Regions from separate parts of the Bradyrhizobium lupini genome, predicted to be linked through region 1. Evidence: predicted binding sites of a transcription regulator. Region 1 holds the regulator's gene; each other region holds the start of a gene.
What was found. The regulator LexA, encoded in region 1, represses DNA repair genes until DNA is damaged. The targets are predictions, from matches to a motif close to TGTTCNNNNTGTGTTCNG.

Region 1 (7,716 bases):
GGGATGCCACGCCGGCGGGTACACCGTAAAAATCGGTTGGTCCGGACCCAAACTTTCGGCAACGTTGCAGGACCGGTTCGTGCGCAGCGGGGGTCGGCCGGCCGGCCCGCGCCTCGCAGCCATGCCATTTTAGGATGGTTTTGGCGCCCCGGACGGGTTAGGCGATCAGGGAAGGCTTCAAATTCTCGGGAGGATAACAATGAACGAAGCACCCCGCATCCAACCGGAAAGGAACGTCGAGCTCGGCGCCAGCACCGAGCCGTTCCAGAATCTGCATGAATTCATCCGGAAAGCCCGCGCCAACCTCAACCAGAATGCATGGGACTATATCGTCGGCGCGGCCGAGACCGAGACCACGATGCGTCGCAACCGCATGGCGCTGGACGAGATCGCTTTCCGCCCGCGCGTGCTGCGCGATGTTCGCAAGGTTACAGGTTCGGTCGAACAGTTCGGCCGCAAGATGCGCCTGCCCGTGGTCCTCGCCCCGGTCGGCGCGCTCCAGATCTTCGATCCGGATGGTGCGGCGAGCGTGGCACGCGCCTGCGGCACTTTCGGTGCGGCGCACATGCTCAGTTCGGTGTCCGAGCCCGGCCTAGAAAAGACCGCCGAAGCTGCGTCCGACGCGCTGCGGCTCTACCAGCTCTATGTGCGCGGCGATGACGCCTTCGTCGCCGACGTCGTCAGCCGGGCCGAGAAGAACGCCTACGCCGCCTTCTGCCTGACCGTCGACACCGCCCACTACAGCCGCCGCGAACGTGACATCGCCAAGCGCTACGTTCGCGAGAGCCGCTTGCGCGCCACCGGGGGCGATTACCAGAAGGGTCTGGAGTGGCGGACGGTGAAGATGATCAAGGACAAGTTCAAGATCCCGCTGATCCTCAAGGGCATCGCGACGCCGGAGGACGCGCTGATCGCGATCGATCACGGCGTCGAATGGATCTACGTCTCCAACCATGGCGGCCGTCAGCTCGATCACGGTCGCGGCGCCATGCACGTGCTGCCCGAGATCGTCGACGCCGTGAACGGCCGCGCCAAGATCATGGTCGATGGCGGTGTCTGTCGCGGCACCGACATCGTCAAGGCGATCGCGGCGGGCGCCGACCTCGTCGGCATCGGCCGGCTGCAATGCTGGGCGCTGGCGGCGGCCGGCGAAGCCGGCGTGGCGCGCATGCTGGAACTGCTCGAGGACGAAGTGCTGCGCTGCCTCGGCCTCTTGGGTGCGACCTCGTTCGCCGAGGTCAACAAATCCTGCCTGCACCAGGCGACCGCAACCAACGCGCCGAGTGTGTTCAGCGCGTTTCCGCTGTTCGACCACGAGCCGTATCGATACTGAGTGAAAGGACGCAGGTGACATCGCTCTCTCCCGGCAGCGCGGATGCGCTCCTGTTCGATCTCGGCCGCGTCGTGCTCGATATCGATTTCTCCAAGGCGATCGCCTGCTGGGCGGGACATGCCGGCTGCAAGCCCGAAGCCATCGTCGCGCGCTATGTGCGGGACAGCGAAGCCTATCGGTTGCACGAGATGGGGAAGATCAGCGATGAGGACTATTTCGCCTCATTGCGAGCCTCGCTCGGAATCGGCATTTCGGATGCGCAGTTCCTGGAAGGCTGGAACGCGATTTTCGCCGGCGAAATGCCTGACATCGCCGAGCTGCTGCCGCGCGCAGCGAAACAGATGCCGCTCTATGCTTTCTCCAACACCAACCGGCCGCACGTGGACCATTTCTCGAGGGAATATGCCGACCTCCTCGGCCATTTCCGCGAGCTGTATTTGTCGTCCAGCATCGGCCTGCGCAAACCGGATGCGGAGGCCTTCGACCACGTCGTTGCGGCGATCGGCGTGCCCGCCGGGCGCATCGTGTTCTTCGACGATCTTGCCGAAAACATCGAGGGAGCGCGCGCGCGCGGCTTGACGGCGGTGCATGTGACCTCGCCGCGTGACGTCGGGAACGCATTGAAGGCATTGGGCATTTGACGACGGTCCGTTGTCGCGAAACCCACGACGGCACGGCCCGACGGACCAATTTTGAAAAATTGAGGAACCGGATCACTTTGTACATTTTTATACAGAGTTCCGGGAACGGAATACCGCCTTCCGGACTCTTAGAGTCCGTTGGGACTTCTACGGACGGATGCATCATCGTGCTGGGCAAAACCTACCTCACCAAGCAGGCCTCTCTTCTTCTTGAATTCGCGAGGACAACTTCAGATTCGGACCTTTCCGCCAAGCTTGTGAGCAAGGCCGCCGACCTGAAATCCCAAGCCGACCCGCTGCCCGACAAGGATCAGGGATCCAAGGCGCCCGACGTAACTCCCGGGCAGGCAGGGAGCTGATCGATTCAGGCCATGGCGCGTTCTCGCCTTGCCATGATTTTCGTCGCTTCCATGACCACTCTCCTGCCGATCTGTGACCTCCTTCGGATCATGCCGCGACGCGCTTGATCCTGCCTTCCGGAACAATGTGAAGGGGCGGGATGACTGTGCCTGCTCAGCCGCTTTTGCCTCTGCGCCTGCGCTCGGCTAGAAGACGTGCGGAACATTCGCCCGAACGTGCCGAGCAGGAGTTTTCGCCGTGGCCTTGATGCCGGTTTCTGACGCGCTTGCCGCGGTGCTGGCGGGTGCAGAGCCGCTGCCGGAAGAAATGATTTCCCTCGACGAGGCCTACCATCGCGTGCTCGCGCGTGACGTCGTGGCGCGGCGCACGCAGCCGCCGCAGGCGATGTCGGCGATGGACGGCTACGCGGTGCGCGCGGCCGATGCCGCGACGATCGATTCGGAGCTCACCGTCATCGGCGAAGTCGCAGCGGGCCGACCGTTCGAGGGGACGGTCGGAGCCGGCGAGGCCGTGCGGATCTTCACCGGCGGCGTCGTTCCCTTTGGCGCGGACGCCGTCGTGATCCAGGAGGACACGGTCGCCGCCGGCAAGCGGATCACGATCAAGGAAGCCGCAATCGCCGGCCGGCACATCCGCCCCGCCGGCGTCGATTTCCGCGAGGGCGACGTGCTCCTGCGCAAGGAAGCCGTTTGACCGAGCGAGACCTCGCGCTCGCCGCCGGGATGGATCATCCGCACCTTGCCGTTGTCAGGCGTCCGAAAGTCGCGATTCTCGCCACCGGCGACGAGCTGGTGATGCCGGGCACCACGCCCGGCCACGGCCAGATCGTCTATTCCAACGGCTACGCCCTGCACGCGCTCGCCCGCAGCGAGGGCGCCGAGACCATCGACCTCGGTATTGCCGCCGACACGCTGGAGGCGACCACCGCCGGCATCCGCCGCGCCCGCGAGAGCGGCGCCGACGTCCTGATCACGACCGGCGGCGCATCGGTCGGCGACCACGATCTGGTCCAGCAGGCACTGCGGGACGAAGGCATCGCGATGGCGTTCTGGAAGATCGCGATGCGGCCAGGCAAGCCAATGATGCACGGGCGACTCGGCGCAATGGGTGTGATCGGCCTGCCGGGCAATCCCGTATCGTCCTACGTGTGCGCTTTCCTGTTCATGGTGCCGCTGATTCGCGCCCTGTCGGGCCGTTCAGTGATTCACCATCGCCGTGAACGCGCCGTGCTCGGCCGCGACGTCGGCGCCAACGACCAGCGCGAGGACTATCTGCGCGCGCATCTTGAGGAGCGTGACGATGGCACACGCGTCGTTGTTCCCGTCAATCATCAGGACTCTTCGCTGCTTGCAGATCTCGCTGCAGCACAGGTACTTCTCGTCCGCGCACCATTCGCGCCGAAGGCCGAAGCCGGCACGGCTTGCGAAGTGTTGCGGCTCCCCGTCTGAGCGCCCCCGCAACGCGCGTTCCGCGCACTTTGCTCTGTTCACGGTAAATTAAGCAGTTGCGGAACATGTATCGAACATATAGTGTCTGTTCATGATTTGTTTCGAGCATGCAGCGGCTTATGGCCGAATTCAGCGTCTCGGAATCGGACGACATCAACCGGGGGACTTTGGTCGAGATGTTAACGCGCAAACAATACGAGCTTCTGCGGTTCATCAGTGAACGTCTGAAGGAAAGCGGCGTGCCGCCCTCCTTCGACGAGATGAAGGATGCGCTCGATCTGCGCTCGAAGTCGGGCATCCATCGCCTGATCACGGCGCTCGAGGAGCGTGGCTTCATCCGACGCCTGCCCAACCGCGCCCGTGCGATTGAAGTCATCAAGCTGCCGGAGCTCCAGGCAGCCGCTGGCAGCCGCCGCGGCTTCACGCCGAGCGTCATCGAGGGCAATCTCGGCAAGGTGCGTGCGAGCGCGAGCCTGCCCGCTGACGAGGGCGAACGTCCCGTCGCGGTGCCGGTGATGGGCCGCATCGCGGCCGGCACGCCGATCGAGGCGTTGCAGACCCGCAGCCATACTATCAGCGTACCGCCTGACATGCTCGGCTCGGGCGAGCATTACGCGCTGGAAGTGCGCGGCGACTCGATGGTCGAAGCCGGCATTCTCGACGGCGACATGGCCCTGATCCAGCGCAACGAGAGCGCCGATACCGGCGACATCGTGGTGGCGCTGATCGACGACGAGGAAGCGACGCTGAAGCGCTTCCGCCGTCGCGGCGCCTCGATCGCGCTCGAGCCCGCCAACGCGGCCTATGAGGTCCGCATCCTGCCGCCCAACCGGGTGAAGATTCAGGGCAAGCTGATCGGGCTTTACCGGAAGTACTGATACCGGGAGTCTTTCTATCGGCAGTACTTCATATCGGAAGCACTTCATGCCGGAGGTGCTTGGCGCCTCGCGCGCTTCCGATCGGCATCGCCGGTCAGAGATTGGAGCGGATCATCGTCCGCTCCGGCTGGATAGCCTTTCTGGTTCTGCACAGACTATCCGGCCCCTCCTCCAACGCTGGCTCCTCGCCACGCCGACGAAGCAGCACCGCTTCAAGCAGCACCGCTTCGCGGCTCGGTTGTTCGAGGAAACAGCGACCAGCGGTCAAGTTCGGCCGTTGCAGCCAAGTTGGCAATGTTCGCGTACGCGCCTCCCGAATGCATCGCGGCGAGCTTTGTTCCTATTGAATTCGGGAAAGATAATGTGATCGCGGCTTGCGGAAGCCAGCCGCAGATTTGCCCACAACCAAGCAGAGCGTTCGTGCTTCCACTCTGATAGAGGCCTGCGCCTCGATAAGAGACGCGGGTTGCTATCCCAGCATGAGGAGCACCCGATGTGTGACTACAGCCTACATGCCGTCGCGTCGCGCCCCGCCGAAGTCGGCGAGACGATCGTCACGACAAGCTTCCGCGGCACCTCGACGCGCGGCTTCGCCTCTGCAGCCGATCCGTCTGTTGCCGTCTGCCTGCTGCCGGGGACGGAGCTCGCCTTCGCCGACGACGTCCGCTACGACAATCGCTGGATCTGGACGCGCACCATCAATTCCCGCGTGGGCAAGTTCGGCAAGATCGATCCGCACGTTCCCGACCGCCATCATGATGCGATCGAATTCCCCGACGGCAAATACGTGCTGGTGACGCAGCTCGTCGAAGGCCAGCGCGCGACGGTGCTGCAACTGCCGGTGACTCAGTCGGTCACCGAGCGCGAGCACAAGGCGCAGATCACCGCCGACAGGCAGCCGACCGTCACGCACCTGCCGATCGGCTGACAGAGCCGCCCTCCGGCTACGAAGTCGGAGGTCAGGATTGAATCGCCATCGCCGGCCGTGGCCGGCGAGATGGTGTGGTTTGCACCCCGCAGATCCGAACGGACGCACCGAACCACTGCGTTGCTCCGCACCATCAGATCAATCGTCGGCTTGCAGATCGGTGTCCGCCGGCGTTGCGTCCTTGATGCGAGGCGCGGTCGACTTTGGCGCGAGGCTGCCGTCGAAATCACCCTCGCCGGCGCCGGCCGGCAACCAGGGGCGGCTCGTGCCTCTCGCCCTCACTGCCTGAACCACAAAACCGTCACCACGCTGCGTCAGCGCCAGCGCGCTCTGGCTGGCGAGCCGCTGCCGATCGACCACCATCGCCGCGCAATCGGGCGGCGCGGGACGTCGTCACCACCAGGGCGGCCCGACTGCAATCGTCTGCGAGAGCGTCGACGCGCAGTGCCAGCGCGACCAGCCTCCCGTCGGCCAGTGGCGTCACGCAGCCGGATTCGTCGCAGGACACGCCATCGGCAAGCGAGGCTCTGCCCGCATCGCGCGGATCGGCGTCGGCAGCGAGCCATTCCTTGAGCAGAAAGCTGTCCTTGTTCGTCCTGATCAGGTGCAGATATCCGTCCCTGCCCCGCACCGCGACGCTGGCGCCATCCCCGGCAATCAGGATGTCGGGCTGCCGCGCCGACAGTCCCCAGAGGATCGCTGCCAGCAGCACCAGGGCGCCGGACCAGCGCAGCGGCGTGCGCAACAAGCCGAGCACAATGATTCCCAGGCTCGCCGCGATCAGCGGCGCGATCCCGAACGCCGGGATGCGGCCCACCGCGCCCGGCAAGGACGCGACCCAGCGCGAGACCGCGACCATCCACTCGATGCCAATCCCCATCACCCACCAGAACACGCTGTCCAGCCCGAACGGCGCAGCAAGCAGCCCCAACAGCCCCGCCGGCATCACCAGCGCAGAGACCACCGGCATCGCGCCGAGATTGGCGAGCACGCCGAACGGCGTGACACGGTGGAAATGAAAGGCGGCATAGGGCGTGGTCGCAAGTCCCGCAATCAGCGAAGCCATGAACAGCATCGCAATCTCGCGCCCACCCCACATCGCAATGCGCGCAGTCGCCGAATTGTCCGGCGAGGCAAACAAATTGGGCATGCCGATCTGCACCAGTGCGACCAAGCCGAGCGTTGCCGCAAACGACATCTGAAAACTCGGATGCACCAGCGCTTCCGGCGCGACCGCCAGCACGATCAGCGCAGCCACAGCAAGCGTGCGGAAGGTGATGGCGCGGCGATCGACCATCACCGCGATCAGCACCACCGCCGTCATGAAGAACGACCTTTGCGTGGCGACCTCCGCGCCCGACAGCAGCAGGTAGAACGCAGCGGCGACCAGCGCGGCGGCGGCCGACCATTTCTTGATGGCGAAGCCGGCCGCCAATCCGGGGATCAGAGCGAGCAGCGCGCGCACCGCGAAGAACACGACGCCGGCAACGACGGCCATGTGATAACCGGAGATCGAGAGCACGTGGCCGAGGCCGGAGATGAACATCGCATCGTTGACGGGCGTGGTGATCGCATCGCGCCGCCCGGTGAGCAGCGCGGTCGCGATCGCCCGATTGTCGCCGTCGAGCGTCGCCCGGATGCGGGCATCGATCGCATCGCGCAGGCCTTGCATGAAGGCCGCGTAACGCAGCCGTAAGCCGCCGGTCTCAGGCGGCGACGCCACCGTGATGGCGCCCATCGCGAAGCCGGAGGCGCCGATGCCCTGGAAGAACATGTCACGCGAAAAGTCGTAGCTGCCGGGCCGCACCGGCGCGAGTGGCGGCATCAGCCGTGCCTTCAGCTGAACGAAGCTACCGACCTCCGGCGCGGTGCCCTTGCGGACCGACAGGCGCACGCGCTCGAGCCTGACGTCGCTGCGCTGCGCCTCCATCGCCGTGACGCGCAGCACGAAACGATCGGTACGCTCGCGGATGTCGCGAGCCTCGACGAAGCCCGACAACGACACCGAATAGAGCGCCCTTGCCAGCACCGGGTGGGCGATGCGCGCCGTCTTCCAGGTTGCGACGGCAAAGCCGGCCGCGACCGCCGCGATCATGATGGCCGGGGCGAACAGCCGGCTCCGCCGCAA
Region 2 (7,716 bases), 2.0 Mb from region 1:
TCCTCGAACTCGCGCATCTGGTAGGAGGCGCGCACCAGAATCGCGATCTCGTTGAGCTTGTCGCCCTGGCGCTGGATCTGCTCGATCTCCTCGCCGATGCCGCGGGCTTCCTCTTCCAGATCCCAAGAGCCTGTTACCGTGACCTTCTCGCCGTCCTGGTCCTCGGTGCGCAGCGTCTTGCCGAGCCGGCCCTCGTTGTGGGCGATCAGGTGCGAGGCGGCGGCGAGGATGTGGCCCGTCGAGCGGTAGTTGCGCTCGAGGCGGATGACCTTGGCGCCGGGGAAATCATGGTCGAAGCGCAGGATGTTGTCGACCTCCGCGCCGCGCCAGCCATAGATCGACTGGTCGTCGTCGCCGACGCAGCAGATGTTTTTGACGTGGCGCGTCTGCTCGTTCTCCCCGCTTGCGGGGTCGCGACGAGCTTCGCTCGCGCTGAGAAGGTCAGGATGAGGGGCTGCCTCCACGAGCTCAGCTTGCTGAGAGTCCCCCTCACCCGGATCGCTCGGGCGCGCAATTGCGCTGCCGGGCGATCCGACCTCTCCCCGCACGCGGGGAGAGGCAAAAGAAGTCGGCGCTTGGGACAGCAGCCGCAGCCACAGATATTGAGCGACGTTGGTGTCTTGATACTCATCGACCAGGATGAATTTGAAGCGCTGCTGGTACTGCCGCAGGATATCCGGGTGCTCGCGGAAGATGCGGATGTCCTCGAGCAGCAGATCGCCGAAATCGGCGGCGTTCAGGATCTTCAGCCGCTCCTGGTAGCTCGCATAGAGCTTGCCGCCCTTGCCGTTGGCGAACACGGCGGCTTCGCCCGACGGCACCTGCGACGGCGTCAGGCCGCGGTTCTTCCAGCCGTCGATCAGCCCGGCCAGCATGCGCGCCGGCCAGCGCTTGTCGTCGATATTGTCGGCTTGCAGAAGCTGCTTGAGCAGTCGGACCTGATCGTCGACGTCGAGCACGGTGAAGTTCGACTTGAGCTGCGCCAGCTCGGCGTGGGTGCGCAGGATGCGCCCGCCGATGGAGTGGAAGGTGCCGAGCCACGGCATCCCTTCGACGGCATGGCCGAGCATCTGACCGAGCCGATGTTTCATTTCGCGCGCGGCCTTGTTGGTGAAGGTCACCGACAGGATTTCGGATGGGCGGGCGCGGCCCTGGCTCAGGATGTGGGCGATGCGCGTGGTCAGCACGCGGGTCTTGCCGGTGCCGGCGCCGGCCAGCACCAGAACCGGCCCGTCCAGCGTCTCCACAGCCTCGCGCTGCTCCGGATTGAGCCCGGACAGGTATTGCGGGCCTACCGAGGCGCGCGCACGCGCGGCGATGCCGCCGGCTGCGGGCTGGTGGTCGGGGACGCTCTGGGACGTGATCTTGCTCGGCTCGGTCATGCGAATCATTTGCCCCACGTTGGCACCGCGGGGTGGTGAAAGGGGAGCCTTCTTAACAGGGATTGGTCCCTATATGGGGCCGCGGACAGGGGTTTTCCACGTGCGCCGAAAGCCAATTTGTTCCTGTCGGTCAGGCGAATTTCCGGCTTTAGCGGCCCGGAACCATTGTTCCGAGTTGGCGATTGGTTCTGCAAGTGAGGCGCGTCAGCCGCGCCGATCGCAGACAGACATCGAAACAGAGGTTCGGATCATGCTTAGCTGGGTAGTTACGTTTCTGGTTATCGCCCTGATCGCCGGTATCCTGGGCTTTGGCGGCCTCGCCGGCGCGTCGATCGAAATCGCCAAGATCATCTTCTTCATCGCAGTCGTGTTGTTCCTGGTCTCGGCCGTTGTCGGACTGGCACGGGGTCGTAACAGGGTTTAGCGCGCTTACCGCTTCGAGGGCATCGCCACGTTCCGGCCGATGCCCTCGGGCCGCGGGACGGCGCTGTGGGCCTTGACCACCGCTGCGATGCGCTCACGGATGTCTGGGGGAAAAGCCGCCACCTTTCGTGAGCCCATGTCGATGTGAAGCGACATGTTTTCCGATGTGGCGGACAGCCATCCTTCGGTCGCGTGCCGCAGCTCCTGGAAGGTGTGCAGCCGCTTGTCGTCGGCTTCCAGCAGCCAGACCGAGACCTGCACGGGATCGTCGAGGTGGATTTCGCGCAAATACCGCACGTGGCATTCGGCGGTGAAGGTCGAGCCGCCGCGCTCCTTCATGTAGCCCGGTCCGATCCCGAGCGTCAGCCACATCTGGTCGATCGCGCGGTCGAACATCACGTTGTAATAGGCCATGTTGAGGTGGCCGTTGTAGTCGATCCATTGCGGCTCGATCTGCATGATTGACGAGCGGAACGGCACGCCCTCGATCGTTGTGGCAGCAGTCTCCGGCATGTGTCCTTCCCCAGCTATGCGTCCGGTCGCTTGACTTGACCGGTGAGATGTCCTTTGCCACGGTTCGTCTCGTCGGGAGGAACGTCCGTGGGTACGACCATCACCAATAATCCGCCGCGGCCGGCGCCGAAAGCCCTCGCGAGCGCGCTGGAGCAACTTGCCGCGCGGTTCGGCAACCGCCTCATCACCTCGCAAGCCGTCCGCGAGCAGCACGGCCATACCACCACATGGATCGTGAACCAGCCGCCGGACGGCGTGGTGATGGCGCAGGAGACTGCCGACATCCAGGACGTGGTGCGGATCTGCGCGAAAAACGGCGTGCCCGTCATCGCTTTCGGCACCGGCACCTCGCTCGAGGGCCAGGTCAACGCACCCGCCGGCGGAATCTGCATCGACCTGCGCGACATGAACAAGGTGCTCGCGGTGCATGCCGAGGACCTCGATTGCGTGATCCAGCCCGGGGTGACCCGCAAGGCGCTCAACGAGCATCTGCGCGACCAGGGCCTGTTCTTCCCGATCGACCCCGGCGCGGACGCTTCCCTCGGTGGCATGGCCTCGACCCGCGCTTCCGGCACCAATGCGGTGCGCTACGGCACCATGCGCGACAGTGTGCTGGCGCTGAAAGTGGTCCGCGGCGACGGCGAGATCATCACGACCGGCACGCGTGCGAAGAAATCATCCGCCGGCTACGACCTGACGCATCTGTTCGTCGGCGCCGAGGGCACGCTCGGCATCATCTCGGAGCTGACCATCCGCCTGCGCGGCATCCCCGATACGATCGCGGCCGGAGCGGTGTCGTTCGAGACCGTGCACGGGGCGTGTCAGGCCGTGATCCTGGCGATCCAGACCGGCATTCCGGTGGCGCGCATCGAGCTGCTCAACGCCGCGCAGGTGCGGGCCTGCAACGCCTATTCGAAGTTGACCCTGCCCGAAACGCCGCTGCTGCTGATGGAATTCCACGGCAGCGAGATCGAGGTCGCCGAACAGTCCAAGGCCTTCGGCGAGATCGCCAGGGATTGCGGCGGCGGCGACTTCTCCTGGACCACCAAGCCGGAGGATCGCACAAAACTGTGGCAGGCGCGGCACGACGCCTATTGGTCGGTGAAAGCGCTGCGGCCCGGCGACAGCATCGGGGTGGTCGCGACCGACGTCTGCGTGCCGATCTCGCGGCTTGCCGAATGCGTCGGCGAGACCGAGGAAGATCTCAAGCGCCTCAACCTGTTGTCGCCGATCGTCGGCCATGTCGGCGACGGCAATTTCCACTGCTCGCTGGTCTGCGACACCAACGATGCCGACGAGATGGCGCGCGGCGAGGAGTTCATGCATCGGCTGGTCGAGCGCGCGCAGGCGATGGACGGCACCTGCACTGGCGAGCACGGCATCGGTCAGGGCAAGCAGAAATACCTCAAGGCGGAGCTCGGGCCCGAGGCGATCGACGCGATGCGGGCGCTGAAAAAGGCGCTCGATCCGCAGAACATCTTCAATCCCGGGAAGATCGTACCGGAGGCGTAGCGCGCGGCGTGGCCGCCGTTTATGCTCGCTCCCTCACCACGGAGCAGGCAATGCAGTGGTTCGCGCGCAAGACGCGTCAGGACATCTGGGACGAAGCGATCGAACGGCCGCTCGGCGACATCGAGGCCGCCGAGCGCATCCGTGCGATCTGTGACGCCGCTGCGGCGAGCGCGGCAGGTAGCGCGCGCAGCGACAAGCGCGACAGCGAGCGCTACGAGCGCGCGGCGAAAGTCGCGATGGAAATCGCGATGAAGATCTCGGATGGACTGATGCGCGACGACGCAGTCCGTCGCATCGTCGATCTCTGCATGAAGGCGAACGACCTCAAGACGGCGCAAATCCTGTTTCGCGCGATCCATGCCAGCTGGATCCGCGAAACGATCCAGCGCGATCACCCGCCATTGGCGCAGTGAGCCCAGTTATCGCGCCAACTTCCGCACGGCCTCGTCGACGCTGTGGAAGATGTGCTCCCGGGGCAGCGCCTCGAACAGCCTGAACCGCTCGAACGCGTCCTGCGCGCGCACCGATTCCAGCCGGGCCAGCGCGACGGTGACGCCCTGTTCGCTGCACGCCCTGAACACGTCCAGCAGGATCTGCGCGGCGGTGAAGTCGATCTCGACCATGCCGCTCGCCTCCAGCACCAGCAGCTGTGGCGGCGTCGTGCCGAGCACCTTGATCACGTCGCTGCGAAAGCCGGGCGCGTTGAGGAAGGACAGCGGCGCCTGCAGCCCGAGCACAGCGACGCCGGCGATGCGCTCGCCGGCGATGTGCGGATGTGCCGGCCACCAGATCGTGGTGCCCGGCACGCGCTCGAACTCGACCAGCCGCGCGCGCGTCGTGCTCCAGATGCCGTGCAGCAGCGACAGCACGATGCCGAGGAACGCGCCTTGCTGGATCGGCAGCACGATGATCAGCGCGGCGGTGGCGGCGATCAGCAGGAATTCGCTGGGGGATTGGCGATAGATCGTGACGATCTGCTTCACGCGGATGATGCGCAGCGCGACGAACAGCAGGATGCCGCCGAGGGCTGCGTCTGGAACGTGCTGCAGCAATCCCGTTCCAAACGCGAGCAGCGCCAGCACGATCGCAGCGGCGGCGAGACCCGCGAGCTGCGATTGTCCGCCGGTCTCGGCGACAATGCCCGTCCGCGGCGGGCTGGCGTTGACCGGAAACGCGCCGAACAGGCCCGACAGCACGCTGCCGGCGCCGGCGCCGAGAAAATCGCGATCGACATCGGCCGGCTTGTCGGGATCGGACGGGAATGAGCGCGTCGTCGCCGCGGTCTGCACCATCACCACGACCGTGATGACAAAGGCGAGCGGCACGAGGCGGACCCATTGCTCCGCTGCAAGCTCGGGGAAGGTCGGCCGCGGCAGCGTCCCCGGCACGAGGCCTACGACATTGACGCCCTTGCTCTCGAGGCCGAGCGCGATCGTGGCCAGGGTCGCGGCGACGAGCCCGATCAGCGCGCCCGGAATTTTTGCGCTGACCTTCTCGGCGACGAAGACCACGGCCAGCACACCGAAGCCGATGCACAGCGTGAAGGGATTGGTGCGGCCGAGCTCGCTTGCGAGCACACCGATGCGATCGAGCGTCGGCCCGTTCGGCGAGTCCAGGCCCAGCACGCCCGGTAATTGCGACACGATGATGTGGACGGAGATGCCGGCGAGGAAACCGACCATGACGGGCACGGACAAGAGATTGGCGATGCCGCCGAGGCGGAAGGCGCCGCCGGCCAGCATCATTGCGCCGACCATCAGTGCCAGCGCGATCGCGAGGCCCTGATACTCAGGCGAGCCGGCGGCGGCCAGCGCCGCCAGCCCGCCGGCGAAGATCGGCGTGATCGTGGAATCGGCGCCGCAGGACAGGAAGCGGTTTCCGCCGAGCATCGCAAAGCCGAGCGATCCCGCCATGAAGGCGAAGAAGCCGATCTGCGGCGCGAAGCCGCCGAGCCGCGCCGTGGCCATCTGCTCTGGGATCGCGATTGCCGCGAGCGTCAGGCCGGCCATCAAATCGCCCGGCAGCGAATAGGACGCGAGTGAGCGAAACAGCGGCCATGATGTTGCGGTGTGAGCGTCCTGCGCCATCAGCAGCGAATCCCCGAAGCGTTCCGTTGGCCGACCAGACCACAGCTGCCGGTCGTCGGCAAACATGGGGTTGCCGGCCTCGCCTGTATATCGTGCGACACCGCAGGGCTCGCGGCACTTATCGCGTCTGCGAGCCCCACGCGCACTCCCGCGAGGCACGCCCTATGGCTTCGACGCCTGCGCCTGCTTCAGCGCGCTCTTGCAGCCATCCGACAGCTGTTGAAATGCTCGATCATGCACTGCTTGACGCGGCCGCCTCCCGGCATGATGCCGGAGCACAGCGCGCGCATGTCCGCGGTGCACGCTTGGCGTATCTCCTGTCGCGGTTGCTGGGCGGACGCGGCGCCCGCGGACGATATCGCGACCAACGCGGCGATGATGACCGCGATCGCGCGTCGCAGCTCCCGTAGCTGTACAGGTCTCACCATGCGCAGACCCTCCGCACGCCGAATGGCGTGCTGGTCCACCAACAGGCCCCAGGATAGGGAGGCGCCGCATAGGCATAGGGTGGATGGGCGTAGGGCACGATGGTCCGCCGGCACAGGCCGTTGGCCGTCAGGTGCCAGCCGGGTCCGCAGCCGCCGCTGACTTCGGTGAGGCCGTCGGACATACCGGGGTGAGGGCTGGGGGTGAAGGCTAGCGCGGTCGAACCTGCGGCCAGTGCGGCTGCCGCGGCCGACGCCAAGATCGTCAATCGTCGCATTCGAGATATCCATGCTTGCAAGTTGGAGGAAGGCAGTCCGCGGCCAGTGTTCTGACCCCGGCCGGAATTTCGCGGTCGTCCGGCGCGACGGTCAGTACCGGTATTCGTAATAAGGATGAGTCCCGACCGTGCCGCTGCGCGTCACGCTATGGCCGTTCGGACCCGTCGCGGTGCGCGTGTAGTCGAATGCATGCGGAGCGACGCGCGTGATGCTGCCGCTGCGTGCGATCGTGCCGCCATAAGGTCCCGTCACCGAAGCCGAACGCGAGCAGGTTCCGCCGGCGCATCCGCCGCTGGCGCTGCCGTAGTAGGTACCTCGCCAAGTCGTGACGCTGCCGCTGCGAACCCAGGCGTTTGCACCGGAGGCTCCCGTGAGGGCCAGCACCGTTGCGAGTGATAGCGAAGCGAGAATGGGTTTCATCGGATACTCCTGTTTGTGAGGACGCGCCGGAACGAGACCGGTCGCCGCATGGGGCCAATCTCGCCTCGATCTTTTGCCGTGATGTTGCCGGCGAGGCCGGAAGTGTAACGTTTTGTAACGAGCGACGGGGTCGCCACATTCCTGCCAGCGGGCTGCTCGATAGAGGCCGCGATGGACACTCGGACGATCATGATCGTGGAGGACGACCGCGAGATCCGCGCGCTCTTGGCGGACCTGCTGACGCGGGAGGGCTATGCGCCGGTTTGCGTCGAGAACGGCGCGGCGATGGACCGGGCGCTGATGCAGGCATGCCCGGATCTCGTCGTGCTTGACATCATGCTGCCGGGCGAGGACGGACTGTCGATCTGCCAGCGCCTGCGCAGCAAGAGCCGCACGCCGATCCTGATGCTGACGGCCAAGGCCGACGATGTCGACCGCATCATCGGCCTGGAGCTCGGCGCCGACGATTATCTGCCGAAGCCTTTCAATCCTCGGGGATTGCTGGCGCGCATCAAGGCCGTCTTGCGGCGTGTGGACGGCCCGCTGCAGATGCCGCCGCCGCGGCGAATTGCTTTCGGCAGGCTGGTGGCCGATCTCGACGGGCGCAGCCTGACCAACGACCAGGACCATATCGTCGAGTTGACGGCAGCGGAGTTTGATCTGCTGGCATGTTTC
Region 3 (7,716 bases), 2.8 Mb from region 1:
CCTGCCCCGATTTGGGCCCGGCTGGCTCGATTGGTTTCTGGCCGGACCGCCGCCAGCCTTGTTACGGCCGGTTTCCGTGGCCAGCATGTCACGGAGGACATGCTTTTGCGGAAGACGGAAGTCCAGTATGTTTTGCCGAAATGCCGTTCGACATCGCACGGTAGATCTGCTCCGGCCGTTGCCGCCTGTCCGGCCCACTGCGGCCGCCTTGCTTCGACGCCCACCCGACGCGAAACGATCTAAAATTTCGTGCGGGCTGATCGTTTTGTAACATTGAGACCAAGATACGTCAATATGCCTGACATAAATTTCGCGACTCCTTCTCAAGACGCAGCCGGGCCGCGGCCGGCCGCAGACGACGGAGGCAATTTGCGCTGGGATATCATCGAACTGCTGTTCTTCGCCTATCGCGATTTTGTCGGCGATCCCGACCAGGAGCTGGAGGCGTTCGGCTTCGGCCGGGCCCATCACCGCGTCATGCACTTTGTCTATCGTTATCCCGGCCTCAAGGTCGCCGACCTCCTCGACGTCCTGCGCATCACCAAGCAATCGCTCGGCCGGGTGCTCAAGCAGCTCCTGGACGAGGGCTATATCGTGCAGAAGACCGGCGACAATGATCGCCGCCAACGCCTGCTGTTTGCGACACCGAAGGGCGAGGCGCTGGTGCAGAAGCTCGCCGGCCTCCAGACCACGCGCATCACCAAGGCGCTTGCCGAGATGGCGCCGCAGGATGCCGAGACCGTCAAGCGCTTCCTGCGCGCGATGATCGACCGCGACGATCCGGACAAGGTGCTCGAGACGATCTTTGCCACCGTCAATCAGGACAAGGAGTGACCGTGCCGCTCGCTGCCACGCTCGCACGCCCGCCGGCACGTCCCGCAGACGATGCCCCGCATCTCCTGCTGGTCGATGACGACCGCCGCATCCGCGATCTGCTCTCGCGCTTCCTTGCCGGCGAAGGCTATCGCGTCTCGACCGCCGCGAGCGCTAGCGATGCCCGTTCCAAGCTTTTGGGCCTGCACTTCGACCTCTTGATCCTGGATGTCATGATGCCCGGCGAGACCGGCTTCGATCTCGCCCGTTTCATCCGGACCTCGTCCTCGGTGCCGATCGTGATGCTGACGGCGCGGCATGAAGCCGAAGCGCGCATCGAGGGCCTGCAGATCGGTGCCGACGATTACGTCGCAAAGCCGTTCGAGCCGCGCGAGCTTGCGCTGCGCATCAACAACATCCTCAAGCGCGCCGCGCCGCCGCCACAGGCCGCTGCGGTCGAGAAGATCGCGTTTGGCCCGTACATCTATCACCTCGACCGCGGCGAATTGCGTCAGGGCGAAGACGTCATTCACCTCACCGACCGCGAGCGCGAGATGCTGCGGATTTTGTCGGAGACACCGGGCGAGACCGTGCCGCGCAGCGCGCTGACCGGCAATGGCAGCGTCAACGAGCGCGCCGTCGACGTGCAGATCAACCGCCTGCGGCGCAAGATCGAGACCGATCCCGCCAATCCGCTGTTCCTCCAGGCCGTGCGCGGCATCGGCTACCGGCTGGTAGCCTCGCCATAAAGAGTGAACCGCCACCGATGAGCACGATCGATACCGGCCTGACGCTTTTGAAGAGCGCCGCCGGCCGCGTCTCCGCCGCCAATGGCTGGATGGGCAATGCGTTCAAGGGCTGGATGCCGACCGGCCTTTATGCGCGTGCGCTGCTGATCATGATCGTGCCGATGGTGATCCTGCAATCGGTGGTCGCCTTCGTGTTCATGGAGCGGCACTGGAACACGGTGACACGCCGCCTGTCGGCCGCGGTGGTGCAGGACATCGCCGCGCTGATCGACGTCTACAAGGGCTACCCGCAAGACAAGGATCGCGACCAGATCCGCCGCATCGCGCAGCAGCGCCTGGGCCTCGTCGTCGATTTCCTCCCGGCCGGCGACATGCCGCCGCCGGGACCAAAGCCGTTCTTCTCGCTGCTCGACCAGACGCTGTCGGTGCAGCTCGGCCGCCAGATCGGGCGCTCCTTCTGGATCGACACGGTCGGCCGCTCCAACCTCGTCGAGATCCGGATCCAGCTCGACGACGCCGTGATGCGCGTGTTCGCGCAGCGCAGCGCCGCCTATGCCTCGAACTCGGAGATCTTCCTGTTCTGGATGGTCGGCACGTCCTCGATCCTGCTGATCGTCGCGGTGCTATTCCTGCGCAACCAGATCAAGCCGATCCTGCGACTTGCCGACGCCGCCGAAAGTTTTGGCAAGGGCCGCGAGGCGCCGAATTTCCGCCCGCGTGGCGCGCGCGAGGTGCGGCGCGCGTCGGTCGCCTTCCTCGAAATGAAGTCGCGCATCGAGCGAACGATGGAGCAACGCACCGCGATGCTAGCCGGCGTCAGCCATGATCTGCGCACGATCCTGACGCGGTTCAAGCTCGAGCTGGCGTTGATCGGCGACAGCCCCGAAATGGAGGGCATGCGCAAGGACGTCGACGAGATGTCGATGATGCTCGAGGACTACCTCGCGTTTGCCCGCGGCGATTCCGGCGAGCAGTCGCAGCCGACCGACATGGCCCAGGCGCTCGAGGAGCTGCGCAGCGACGCCGAGCGCCACGGCCACACGGCGACCGTTGCGTTCAACGGGCTGCCCGTGGTCACGGTGAAGCCGGCCTCATTCAAGCGCTGCCTCGCCAACCTCGTCACCAACGCCGCCCGCTACGGCAAGAGCATCGCCATCACCGGCCAGCGCGATCACCGTTATTTGACGGTGACGGTGGACGATGACGGGCCGGGCATTCCCGCCCATCTGCGCGAAGAGGTGTTCAAGCCGTTCCTGCGGCTGGACAACGCCCGCAACCAGGATGAAGGCGGCACAGGTCTTGGCCTCGCGATCGCCCGCGACATCGCCCGCTCGCACGGCGGCGACATCACGCTTGGCGACAGTCCGATGGGCGGATTAAGGGCGAGCGTGCGGATACCGGTGTAGCTGCCTCTTCCCTTCTCCCCCTGTGGGAGAAGGTGGCGCGAAGCGCCGGATGAGGGGTCTCTCTCCGCGAATTCAAAGCGAAAAGAGTCACACGCGGAGACAAACCCCTCACCCGTCTCGCCGCTGCGCGGCGAGCCACCCTCTCCCACAAGGGGAGAGGGGAAGAGCCTTACTTCGGCAGCAGCGCCTTCAGCTTGTCCATGTCACGCACGTTCATCTTGAAGCCGCCGGGCATCACGATGTCGCCGGGCTTCTGGTCCGGCTTGCAGGCTCCCAGCCATTTCGCTTCGAGCTGCATGGTCGTGTCGCGGCCTGCCGCGCCGGCGGCGCCGCCTTGCGCGTGCGACGACGTCTTCACCGTATAGGCCGAATTGAAATCGCCGGTGATCTCAGCATGCGAAGTCGTGCTGATGCCGGCGACATTGCACTCGGAATCGCTGACATAGCCGGTCGCGGTCTTCTTGATGTCCTGCTTGGCGCAGATCTGCTTGGCCATCGGCGAGACGTTGTTGTTCATTTCCTTGTCGACGGTCTCGTCGGTGCAGTGCTGCATGGTCATCTCGGGCACCGGCGTGCCGGTCCGGACCATCTTCAATTCCCACAGCCCCGCCTTACGCACCGGCAGGTCGTCAGCGCGAGCGCTGCCTGCCGACAACACGAGGCAAAGGGCGGAGCCGAGCAAAGCGAGTTTGCGCGTCATGTGGGAAGTTCCCGGCTGAGAGGTAGCGGCGTGCGAAAGCGCCTCAGTAGAGCGTGCGGATCGGCTGGTCGGCGGCGCCATAGGGCACCCAGCGGCAGGAGAACGAGATGTAGCCGCCCTCATAGGCCTGCACCGCCAGGAATTTGGCGACTTTGCCATAGCGCGCGCAGTGATCGACCGCGACCTGCCGCGCATCGACCTGGGTTGCCATCGAATAGGCGATGATGCCGCCGGTGTCGTTGCCCTTGAACGGAGGCACCGGAAGGAGATCGGCATGCGCCGACTGGCTCGCCATCATACCCAAGGCAAGTAGGCCCGCGGCCGCAATGATCTGCATTCCCGTCACTCCGATTGGTTGGCGGCAGTTTACGGTGTCGGCGCGGCGGTGGAAAGAACGGATGGCCGGTCCAACGCAGCATTGCGGTCAACTCGTCGGCAAGTGTTGCCGCGCTGCACTTGACCTCCCCGGCCTTCACGGCACCGTCCGACCCTTGCAGATCATGCTGTCTGGATCATCCATGCGCGCCTCGACCTTCCTGAAATCGCTCCGCTTTGCCGCCGTGCTCGGCCTCCTGTTCGGGGCGCTGTCGCTCGGCGAGGCCAGGGCCGCCAATCCGCTGGAGCTGAATTTCTGGCTGAGCGGGCCGCGCTATGACGGCAACGTCTCCGAATGCGACAGGGCGCTGCCGACGATCGCCAGCCAGTTCTGGGAGAAAGAAAGCTCGTTCTGGAATTCCTCGTTGAAGATCACCGGCTTCGCCGCCGTTCACGAGACCGCGTTCCGGCCTTGGGCATCCGACAACATCCCGCGCCGCTATTGCACCGGCGAGGCCATGCTCACGGACGGCAAGATGCGCAAGGTGCATTTCTCGATCGTCGAGGATGGCGGCTTCGCCGGCTACGGCCAGGGCGTCGAATGGTGCGTGGTCGGGCTCGACCGCAACTGGGCCTACAACCCGGCCTGCCGCGCCGCCAAACAGTAATTGAAACGTTCTGATCCGGACCGATCAGGCGGCCGAACGACGGTCGCCCGCATTTTGTTCTTGAAATGTTCTTATCGCCTGCTAGGCTTGCCTGCACAGTCTAGTTGAGGGGCGTCGCCATGTTTCATTCCAGATTGCATTCGTTCTCCCGCCTGATGATCTCGCTAACGCTTGCGGCCGGGCTGGCTGCGCTGGCCCATGGCGCAAAGGCCCAGGACAAGCGGCAGAACACGCCCGGCGAATTCGATTTTTATGTGCTGTCACTGTCTTGGTCGCCCTCTTTCTGCGAGGAGGCGGCGGAGCGCGGCGGCCGCTCGCAGACCCAGTGCAGCGGACGGCCCTACGCTTTCGTGGTGCATGGTTTGTGGCCGCAATATGAGAGCGGATTTCCGGAATATTGCCAGCGGCCCTCGCCGCGGCTGAACCGCAGCATCGTCTCCTCCATGCTCGATCTGATGCCGGCGCCGGGGCTGATCTTCAATGAGTGGGACAAGCACGGCACCTGCTCGGGGCTCGCTGACCGCAGCTATTTCGAGACGATCCGCAAGGCGCGCGCCGCGATCAAGATTCCAGCCGAATATCTCGATCTATCGCAGGCCAAGACCGTGGCGCCGGCGGAGGTGGAGGAAGCCTTCATCAAGGCCAATCCGGGCCTCAGCAATGCCGCCGTCTCGATCACCTGCAACCGGACGCGGCTATCGGAAGTCCGCATCTGCCTCAGCAAGGACCTGCAATTCCGCGCCTGCGAGGAGATCGACCGCCGCGCCTGCCGCCGCGACCAGGTGACGATGCCGCCGATCCGGGGTGGCTAGCCCAGGCGTCGTGCCTCTTTGCTCGGGCCGTCACGTGGCGTAGTGCTCTTGCATGAATTACCGCCACGCCTTCCATGCCGGCAACTTCGCCGATGTCATCAAGCACATCGTGCTGACGCGCATCATCACCTATCTCCAGGACAAGCCGGGTGCGTTCCGCGTCATCGACACCCATGCCGGCGCTGGCCTCTACGATCTCGAAAGCGACGAAGCGCGCCGGGGCGGCGAGTGGCTGACGGGCATTGCGCGGCTGATGCAGGCGCGGTTGTCGAACGACGCCATGGCGCTGACCAAGCCCTATCTCGACATCGTCCGCGCCTTCAATCCGAAGGGCGAGCTCAAGGCCTATCCGGGCTCGCCGCTGATCGCACGCGGCCTGCTGAGGCCGCAGGACCGCCTCTTGCTCTGCGAGCTCGAGCCGAAGGCGCGCAAGGCGCTGATCGGCGTACTGCGCCGCGACGAACAGGCCCGCGTGGTCGACCTCGACGGCTGGATGGCGCTGCCGGCTTTCGTGCCGCCGAAGGAACGGCGTGGGCTCGTTCTGATCGACCCGCCCTTCGAGGCAAAGGACGAGTTCGAAAAGCTCGCAGAGGCCTTCTCGGCGGCTTTCGCGAAATGGCCGACCGGTATCTATGTAATCTGGTATCCCGCCAAGAGCCGACGCGCCACCGACACGCTGGTGCAATCAGTGGCGCGGCTCGCAGCCGCAGCAAAGCCGCCGGGAAAATGCCTGCGCCTCGAATTCAGCGTGGCGCCGCAAGCCGACGGCGCAGCCCTCACCTCCAGCGGGCTCTTGATCGTCAATCCGCCTTACACGCTGCACGGCGAACTCAAGACGATCCTGCCGGAGCTGGAAATGCCGCTCGGCCAGGGTGGCGCTGCCAGATTCCGATTGGAGGTGCCGAGACCGTAACACTCCGGCATTCTTGGGAAAAATATGCAGGAGCGGTAGTCAATCTGCAGAGAACCGTATTATGCTGTTGCGGTGACTGGCTTTACGTTCCGCTTCCGCGAATGGTTGCGGCGGAGTGAAGGCCTAAGAAAGATCCAGTCGGACCGAATGGTCTGCCGAAGGATGGCCAGCTCCCGGGCTTCGTAAGGCCCGGTCATGTCGTGACGCGCGTCTGCGTCACGACGGAGGAGCAATGAGGGGGAGTTTCCCGATGGCCATGACGGGAACGGTCAAGTTTTTCAACGGTGAGCGCGGCTACGGATTCATCAAACCGGACGACGGGGGCCGCGACGTCTTCGTACATATTACTGCTGTGGAGCGGGCCGGACTGAAGGACCTTGCCGAAGGACAGCGTATTACTTTCGAAGTCGAACCGGACAAGAAGGGCAAGGGGCCGAAGGCGGTCGATTTGGTCATCCTTCCCTAGCGAGCCAAGCGTCAAAAAAATCCCGGCCGCAAGCGGCCGGGAGGTTGGTCCGGTATTTTCTTCTTTAGCTATCAGAAGTGATAGTTCACGCCTGCGCGCACAACGCTGGCGCTATAGCCGTTTGACACGCCCGTAATCGCGAACTGACTCGTCGACAGATCGATATAGAGATATTCGAGCTTGGCGCTCCAGTTCGGCGCGAACATAACTTCCGCGCCGGCACCGATGGTCCAGCCGGCGCTGGTGTGCGACTCGGTCCAGCCGAACGTCTGCGCGCGCAGCTCGCCGAAGGCGAGGCCCGCCGTGCCGTAGAACAGCACGTTGCTGAAGGCGTAGCCGGCGCGGCCGCGCAAGGTGCCGAACCACGGATTGGAGAACTTCCACGGCGCGAAGGTGTCGTCGGCACCGGCGGCCTGGATGTCGCCCTCGACGCCGAACACCCATGGGCCGTTCTGGAAATTGTAGCCGGCCTGAACGCCGCCGACGAAGCCCGACGGTTTTGCGGGATTGTTGCTCACCGAACCCCATTCGTAGCCGAGATTGCCACCGAGATACGGACCGGCCCAGCTATAAGCATTGAGCGGCTGATTGACCGTGTAGGGCGCACGCTGCCCGTAATTGAGATCGGCGGCCTCTGCCGAAGCCGTCCAGCCGACCGCAGCCAACGCGGCTGCGCCCACAACGAGCCTCTTCATCACACACTCCAACGCAACTCCCGTCACCGCTGCGATGCCCGCGCCGCCGCGCGAGGCAAAACCGCATGGTTACGGAACCACCATTTTTCGCATAAGATTTATCGAGAGTTTTAAGTTAAAGGCCTGTTAAGCCGGGTTACCGCGCTGTTAACAGGCTTAAGCAAGCGTTACCGGGAACT
Region 4 (7,716 bases), 3.3 Mb from region 1:
CCGAGCGCGACGTAGAACGGCGAGCGCGCGGGATCGGTCAGCGCCAGCAGCAGGATGGCTGCGATCAGCAGCAATTGCGAGAACAGCAGCCAGCCGCGGCGCCGCCCGAAGGCGCGCGTGAACAGCGGCACATGCATCGCATCGACCAGCGGCGCCCAAAGGAATTTCAGCGTGTAGGGCGTGCCGACCAGCGCAAACAGCCCGATGGTCTTGAGATCGACGCCGGATTCCCGCATCCACACCAGCAGCGTCGAGCCCGACAGCGCCAGCGGCAGCCCGGACGAGAAACCGAGGAACAGCACGATCAGCACCCGCGGCTGCAGGTAAACGGCAAGGCTGTCACGCCAGGAGGTGGGGGCCGTGCCGGGGCCGGCAGGGGACGTCGCGTCGGGTGCGGTCATGGGGTGGTGTTAGCAGATTCTGAGAGCCACAAGTGAGGTGTCGTCGCCCGGCTTGACCGGGCGACCCAGTATTCCAGAGGCCGGAGTTATGGAGGGCCCGCGATCTCCGCATAGAGATCGTTCCAATCGGGATTATCCTTCTCGATCAGCGCAATCTTCCAGGCGCGCGTCCATTTTTCAGGCGCTTCTCGCGTTTTATCGCATTCTCGGGATCATCGAATTGCTCGAAATAGACTAGCTTCACAACGCCCTATTCCTTCGTGAAGCTCTCGACTAACTACAATTTGTGTTCGGCCACGCGGCGGATGAGATCGTTCGTTACGCCAATGTAGAGCGTGTCGCCCATCTTGCTGGCGAGAATGTACACGTAGTAGCAGCGCCCGCCCATCTGCCGTCTCTGGGATACTGGGTCGCCCGGTCAAGCCGGGCGACGACAGTGTGTTCTATATTCTACTCCCCCGCCTGGAGCTTCCTCGGGAACAACTCGGCAGCGCCGGTGGCCACGAGATGCGGGGCTTCGGGCGCATCGCTCTTGCTGAAATCGAGCTCTTCGATCCGCCCCGCGCGCTTCTCGATCTTGTCGGCGGAGATCAGGATCTGGCGGACGTCTTCGTTCGCGTCGGCAAAGTGCTTCTGCAATTTCAGCACGCGATCGCGCAGGCGGCCGAGGTCGTCGCCGAGCTTGATCACCTCGGTCTGGATCTGGTCGGCGGCATCGCGCATGCGCGCGTCCTTCATGATCTGCTGCATCACCTGGATTGCGAGCATCAAAAGCGACGGCGACACCAGCACGACGCGGGCGCGATACGCCTTCTGGATCACGTCGTCGAAACCGTCGTGGATCTCGGCGTAGACCGATTCCGACGGCACGAACATCAACGCCATTTCCTGGGTCTCGCCGGCGACGAGATATTTTTCGGCGATGTCGCTGACATGCTTCATCACGTCACCGCGCAGCCGCTGCGTGGCGATGCGCTTTTCCTCGTCGGTGCGCGCATCATGCAGCGCGGTCATCGCCTCCAGCGGAAATTTCGCGTCGATGCAGAGCGGACGCTGGTCGGGCAGGAACACGACGCAGTCCGGACGCTTGCCGGTCGAGAGCGTGAACTGGAACTCGTAGGCGCCCTTCGGCAGACCGTCCTGGACGATCGCTTCCATCCGCGCCTGACCGAAGGCGCCGCGCGACTGCTTGTTGGCGAGCACGTCGCGCAGGGTCGTCACCTGCGTGGTGAGGTCGGTGAGGTTCTTGTGCGCGCTGTCGATGATGCCGAGCCGCTCGTGCAGCGCGTGCAGGCTCTCCATGGTGTTGCGGGTCGAGTGCTCCATGGACTGGCCGACGCGGTGGGTCACCGAATCCAGCCGCTCGTTGACCGCGCGCGCCATGTCGGCCTGGCGGCCGGCCAGCGTCTGGGTCATGGCGTCGACTCGCCCCGAAGCCTCGCTCTGGGCGTGCAGCATCTGGCTGATGCGCTCCTCGAGCTCGTCGGCGCGGATGGCGTTGGCCATCGCGAGTTCCGCGCCGCGCCGCCCTGACCGCGCGATCACGACGGCAATCACGAGCAGCAGAATAAGGACCAGGGCGCCGAAGCCGATCAGCGCGTCCACGGTGCGCACCGGCCAGTCGCCAAGCATGAAAATGATCTCGTTCATGCCCCTGCTTCTAGCCGATTCGCTTCGAGACACGAACGAATAGCGAACATTTATGGTAAATGCTCTGTTAATTTTTATGGTTAACGAAACCTGAAGTTTTATGGTTAGCGGAGGGTTAACGGGGTTCCCGGCCGCATTGACCGCATCGAACGCGCGGCTTAAATCGCGGCCATGGCCCTCAGAGAAATCATCATCCTGCCCGACAAGCAGCTGCGTCTGGTCTCCAAGCCGATCGAGAAGGTCACGCCGGAGATCCGCAAGCTTGCCGACGACATGTTCGAGACCATGTACGACGCGCCCGGCATCGGGCTCGCGGCGATCCAGATCGCGCAGCCGTTGCGGCTGATCACCATGGACCTCGCCAAGCCCGACCAGGACGGCGAGACCAAGCCCGAGCCGCGCGTCTTCATCAATCCGGAAATCATCGCCTCTTCGGAGGACCTGTCGGTCTACGAGGAAGGCTGCCTGTCGATCCCCGAATATTACGAGGAGGTCGAGCGCCCTGCGAAGGTGCGGGTGCGCTACACCGATCTCGACGGCAAGGTGCACGAGGAGGACGCCGAAGGCCTCTACGCCACCTGCATCCAGCACGAGATCGACCATCTCAACGGCGTGCTGTTCGTCGACTATCTGTCAAAGCTCAAGCGCGACCGCGTGCTGAAGAAGTTCGAGAAAGCCGCCAAGCGCGCGGAGTGAGGTTCTCTGTCGATGCCCCTCCGCCTGATCTTCATGGGCACGCCCGATTTCTCCGTGCCGACGCTGCTCGAGCTCGTCGCGCATGGCCACGAGATCGCGGCCGTGTACACGCGCGCGCCGAAGCCCGGCGGACGGCGCGGGCTGCAATTGCAGCCGACCCCGGTGGAAGAGGCCGCGCGAAAGCTCGGTGTGCCCGTGCTGACGCCGAAGACTTTGAAAACGCCGGAGGCGCTGGAAGAGTTTCGCGCCTTTGACGCCGATGCGGCCGTCGTCGTCGCCTATGGCATGATCCTGCCGCAGGCGATCCTCGATGCGCCAAAGCTCGGCTGCTACAACCTGCACGCCTCGCTGCTGCCACGCTGGCGCGGTGCCGCTCCCATCAACCGCGCGATCATGGCCGGCGATGCCGAGAGCGGCGTGATGGTGATGAAGATGGATGTTGGCCTCGACACCGGCGACGTCGCTATGGCGGAACGGCTCGCGATCACGGACAACATGACCGCGCTCGATCTGCACGATCGTCTGTCGCGGCTCGGTGCCGATCTGATGGTGCGCGCCATGGCCGCGCTGGCGCGCGGCGGGCTTCAGCTGAAGCAGCAGAGCGAGGACGGCGTCACCTATGCCGCCAAGATCGACAAGGCCGAGGCGCGGATCGACTGGACCAGGCCCGCGCGCGAGGTGCTGCGCCATATCCACGGCCTGTCGCCGTTTCCCGGCGCCTGGGCCGAACTTGAGAATGCGCGGGTCAAGATCCTGCGCTGCGAGCTGGCGAAAGGCACGGGCGCACCCGGCGAGGTGCTCGACGATCACCTCACCATCGCCTGCGGCGAGGGTGCAATCCGTCTGATCGAGCTCCAGCGCGAAGGCAAGGCACGCATGCAGGCCGCGGACTTCCTGCGCGGCGTGCCGTTGAAGACCGGCGCCAAATTCACCTGACGCTGTCATACCCTGCGAAGGCGGGGTATCCAGTACGCCGAGGCTTCTCGGTCGAACGGATAGGCTGCGGAGTACTGGATTGCCCGGTCGAGCCGGGCGATGACAGCGAAACTGGACAAGATGCCCCGCTACAAGCTCACCATCGAATATGACGGCGCGCCGTTCTTCGGCTGGCAGGTGCAGGAGACGCTGCCCTCGGTGCAGGGCGCGTTGGAGGCCGCTGTGAAGGCGATGACCGGCGCGGATGCGCGCGTCCATGGTGCCGGCCGCACCGATGCCGGCGTGCATGCGCGCGGCCAGGTCGCGCATGTCGATGTCGGCAAGCAGTTTCCGCCGGGCCGTTTTCGCGACGGCTTGAATGCGCATCTGCGCCCGCATCCTGTCGCGGTGCTCGAAGCGGATATCGTGCCTGATAGTTTCGAGGCGCGCTTTTCAGCCATCAAGCGCCACTACCGCTACCGTATCGTCAACACTCGCGCCAATCTCGCACTCGATGCCGGCCACGCCTGGCGCGTGCCGCGCCGGCTCGACGCCGATGCGATGCATGCGGCGGCACAACGCCTGCTCGGCAAGCACGATTTCACCACCTTCCGCGACACCGAGTGCCAGGCCAGGTCGCCGGAGAAGACGCTCGATCAGCTCGACGTGCTGCGCGACGGGCGCGAGATCACCATAGTCACCTCGGCGCGCTCATTCCTGCACAGCCAGGTGCGTTCGATGGTGGGGTCGCTGATGTGGGTCGGCGAAGGCCGCTGGACCGCCGATGATCTCTCCGCAGCGCTCGCCGCACGCAACCGCGCCGCCTGCGGCATCGTCGCCCCGCCGGACGGGCTGTATCTGATGCAGGTGGATTACTGATGGGATGAGGGCGCGTACTCTCGCTACATCCCCCCACTGTCATGCCCCGGCTTGACCGGGGCATCCAGTAGCCGTGGCCTCTCGGCTCAGTCACTGTCGTCTCTGGAATACTGGATCGCCCAATCAAGTCGGGCGATGACAGCGGAGTGGGCAGGCGGAAGAGCCTACCCAAAATACCTCGCCAAAATCCCGCGATACACCTTGGTCAACCGCTCCAGGTCCCTGACCGGCACGCGTTCGTCGATTTGGTGCATGGTCTGGCCGACCAGGCCGAATTCGATCACCGGGCAATAGCTTGAGATGAAGCGCGCGTCCGAGGTGCCGCCTGAGGTCGACAGCTCCGGCTTGCGGCCCGTCACTTCTTCGATCGCGGACACCGCGAGATCGGTGAACGGGCCGGGCTTGGTCACGAACACGTTCGAGTTCGAGGGCTCCCAGACGATGCGGGCGCGAATGCGGTTGCCGCAGGCTTTTGTCAGCCGCATCTCGACCAGCTCGCGCAGGCTCGCCTGAGTGTGGTTGTCGTTGTAGCGGATGTTGAATTTTGCGCGCGCTTGTCCCGGGATGACGTTGTTGGCGGTGTTGCCGACGTCGACCGAGGTGAATTCGAGGTTGGAGGCCTGGAACTGCGCGCTACCATGGTCGAGCGGCTCGTCCGAGATGGCCACGATCAGCCGCGCGATATCAGGCACCGGATTGGCGGCGCGGTGCGGATAGGCGACATGGCCCTGCACGCCGTCGACATACAGCGTGCCGGATTGCGAGCCGCGGCGGCCGACCTTGATGGTGTCGCCGAGGGTCTCGACATTGGAGGGCTCGCCGAGCACGCAATGGTCGAATTTTTCGCCGCGCTCGGCCGCCCACTGCAGCAGCTTGATGGTGCCATTGATGGAGACGTCTTCCTCGTCGCCGGTGATCAGGAAGGAGATCGAACCTTTGCCGTCGCTGCGCGGCTTGCCGTCGTTCGCGGCCAGATGCTCCAGCACCGCGGCGACCGAACAGGCGATGCCGCCTTTCATGTCGACCGCGCCGCGGCCGTGCAGAAAGCCGTCCTTCACCTCGCCCGAGAACGCGCCGACGCTCCAGGCGCTCTCGTCGCCCGGCGGTACCACGTCGGTGTGGCCGGCAAAGGTGATGTGCGGCCCGTCAGTGCCGATCCGCGCAAAGAGATTGTCGACGTCGGCGGTGCCGGGCTCGCTGAAAGTCACGCGGTGGCATGTGAAGCCTGCCGCATTGAGGGCTTTTTCGAGCACGCCCAGTGCACCGGCATCGGCGGGGGTTACCGAGGGGCAGCGGATGAGATCGCGGGCAATCGAGAGAGCATCGGTCATGCGCCCCGCTTAACATGCATGCCGCCGGGTGGGCTAGCACTGGGCGGGACAAATTCGATCTCGCTCTGCTGGTCCCAGCTTTTCGTCGAAGGTGCGGGCGCGGAGCCATCTTCAAGGACGGCCAGTGGATCGGGGCCGAACCGGTTGTCGCCCGAGGTGCCGGGCACAATGAACATTTCCACGAGGCCCCAAAACCACGGAATGTGCACGGCCCAGGCGACGGCAAGAACCCAGTTTGAATTGGTGGGCAGCAGGTCCGAGAACTGGTCGAACAACGCAGGCACGACGAAGAACGGAACCAGCCACCAGCCGCTCCGGTCGCGATCGTGCAGCCGCTTGGTCGCGGTTGCGAGATAGATCCACAGGAATAGCAAAGTGCCGAACACTTTGAGGATGAGGGTCGCGCGATCGGCCGTAGCCAGCTGACGATAGGCCCTGGGATCGACCACGTTGAAGATGTCGTCGACACCGAAATCGAAGTCGACCTTGAAGTTGAAGGCGAAAGTTGCCGCCCCGTTCAGCACCTTGATGGCCTGGTCGATCATCCCGAGCATGCACGCCAGCATCATGACGAGCAGCAGCGCCTGCCACAGCAGCGCGCGGTTGATGCGGCCGTCGAAGCGGAAGAGATACCAGATCCAGTCCATTCCAAAGGCTCCGGGCGGGAAAGGTCGCCCGGATGTTGGTCGCGATGGGGGGAGGGCGGGTTCGATGGACCCTCGGTGTCGTACGGCAGCTGGTGCCGCGAATCAATCCCGCAGCAGCTCGTTGATGCTGGTTTTGGAGCGCGTGCGCTCGTCGACGCGCTTGACGATGACGGCGCAGGCGGTGCTCGGGCCGATCTGGCCGTTCTTCATGGGCTTGCCGGGCAGCGCGCCGGGAACGACGACCGAATATTCCGGCACCTCGCCGATGAAGATCTCGCCGGTCTCGCGATCGACGATCTTGGTCGACGCCCCCAGGAACACGCCCATCGACAGCACCGCGCCCTTGCGCACGATCACGCCCTCGGCGACCTCGGAGCGCGCGCCGATAAAGCAATCGTCCTCGATGATCACGGGCTCGGCCTGCAGCGGCTCGAGCACGCCGCCGATGCCGACGCCGCCGGAGATGTGCACGCGCTTGCCGATCTGCGCGCAGGAGCCGACGGTCGACCAGGTGTCGATCATGGTGGATTCATCGACGTAGGCGCCGAGATTGACGAAGGACGGCATCAGCACGACGTTGCGGGCGATGAAGGCGGAGCGGCGCACGATGGAGCCGGGGACGGCGCGGAAACCGGCATCGCGAAAGCGGTTCTCGCCCCAGCCGTCGAACTTCGAGGGCACCTTGTCCCACCAGGCCGCCTTGCCGGGGCCACCGGGAATGGCGCCCATGTCGTTGAGGCGGAACGAGAGCAGCACCGCCTTCTTCAGCCATTGATTGACCTTCCACTTGCCGTCGGCCCCGCGCTCGGCAACGCGGGCCTCACCCTTGTCCAGAATCTCCAGCGCGTGATCCACGGCCTCGCGGACCTCGCCCCTGGTCGAGGTCGAGACGCCGTCGCGCGCCTCGAAGGCGCCGTTGATGGTGGATTCGAGGACGGACAGGGACATTTGGCGATCCTTGAGCAGCATTTGCGGGGAATTTGGATCGCTTTTTCGGGACTTGGAGCGAGAGAGTCAAGAACGCAGTCGGCCATGTCCCGGCGCGTTCGGACGCGCCCGGGACATGGCCGGCGGCTATTTTGATGTGCCCGCGAGATCGGTGCCGTTCACGATACCCTCGCAGAGGCCGGCGAGCTCATTTCCGAGTTCGGTCAATGCCGGTGAACGGTAGCGCGCGAAGGCCATAGCCGGATCAAG

Region 2: AB3L03_RS26505 (ATP-dependent helicase) is a predicted target of LexA. The motif match lies at 1,556-1,573, and genes of this name have one in related genera.
Region 3: AB3L03_RS22700 (ribonuclease T2) is a predicted target of LexA. The motif match lies at 4,707-4,724, and genes of this name have one in related genera.
Region 4: AB3L03_RS19950 (DNA recombination protein RmuC) is a predicted target of LexA. The motif match lies at 2,083-2,100, and genes of this name have one in related genera.

The regions. Positions count from the first base shown of each region.
Region 1 covers NZ_CP162553.1:7,551,388-7,559,103, reverse strand. The annotation lists gene AB3L03_RS36375 (alpha-hydroxy acid oxidase) at 200-1,333, shown strand; gene AB3L03_RS36370 (HAD family phosphatase) at 1,348-1,974, shown strand; gene AB3L03_RS36365 (hypothetical protein) at 2,142-2,333, shown strand; partial or broken gene glp (gephyrin-like molybdotransferase Glp) at 2,572-3,782, shown strand; gene lexA (transcriptional repressor LexA) at 3,959-4,660, shown strand; gene AB3L03_RS36350 (hypothetical protein) at 5,154-5,588, shown strand; partial or broken gene AB3L03_RS36345 (ComEC/Rec2 family competence protein) at 5,727-7,716, opposite strand, start outside.
Region 2 covers NZ_CP162553.1:5,580,086-5,587,801, forward strand. The annotation lists gene AB3L03_RS26505 (ATP-dependent helicase) at 1-1,391, opposite strand, end outside; gene AB3L03_RS26510 (DUF1328 domain-containing protein) at 1,633-1,806, shown strand; gene AB3L03_RS26515 (thioesterase family protein) at 1,812-2,318, opposite strand; gene AB3L03_RS26520 (FAD-binding oxidoreductase) at 2,406-3,830, shown strand; gene AB3L03_RS26525 (hypothetical protein) at 3,881-4,243, shown strand; gene AB3L03_RS26530 (SulP family inorganic anion transporter) at 4,250-5,917, opposite strand; gene AB3L03_RS26535 (hypothetical protein) at 6,106-6,345, opposite strand; gene AB3L03_RS26540 (hypothetical protein) at 6,339-6,620, opposite strand; gene AB3L03_RS26545 (hypothetical protein) at 6,712-7,041, opposite strand; gene AB3L03_RS26550 (response regulator) at 7,213-7,716, shown strand, end outside.
Region 3 covers NZ_CP162553.1:4,796,298-4,804,013, reverse strand. The annotation lists gene AB3L03_RS22730 (MarR family winged helix-turn-helix transcriptional regulator) at 295-834, shown strand; gene AB3L03_RS22725 (response regulator) at 831-1,562, shown strand; gene AB3L03_RS22720 (ATP-binding protein) at 1,580-2,968, shown strand; gene AB3L03_RS22715 (DUF3617 family protein) at 3,138-3,668, opposite strand; gene AB3L03_RS22710 (hypothetical protein) at 3,712-4,005, opposite strand; gene AB3L03_RS22705 (hypothetical protein) at 4,187-4,651, shown strand; gene AB3L03_RS22700 (ribonuclease T2) at 4,771-5,463, shown strand; gene AB3L03_RS22695 (23S rRNA (adenine(2030)-N(6))-methyltransferase RlmJ) at 5,516-6,376, shown strand; gene AB3L03_RS22690 (cold-shock protein) at 6,627-6,842, shown strand; gene AB3L03_RS22685 (outer membrane protein) at 6,914-7,537, opposite strand.
Region 4 covers NZ_CP162553.1:4,228,827-4,236,542, forward strand. The annotation lists gene AB3L03_RS19940 (MFS transporter) at 1-401, opposite strand, end outside; partial or broken gene AB3L03_RS19945 (GIY-YIG nuclease family protein) at 488-789, opposite strand; gene AB3L03_RS19950 (DNA recombination protein RmuC) at 852-2,051, opposite strand; gene def (peptide deformylase) at 2,223-2,747, shown strand; gene fmt (methionyl-tRNA formyltransferase) at 2,760-3,683, shown strand; gene truA (tRNA pseudouridine(38-40) synthase TruA) at 3,804-4,541, shown strand; gene dapE (succinyl-diaminopimelate desuccinylase) at 4,706-5,872, opposite strand; gene AB3L03_RS19975 (DUF805 domain-containing protein) at 5,869-6,519, opposite strand; gene dapD (2,3,4,5-tetrahydropyridine-2,6-dicarboxylate N-succinyltransferase) at 6,622-7,467, opposite strand.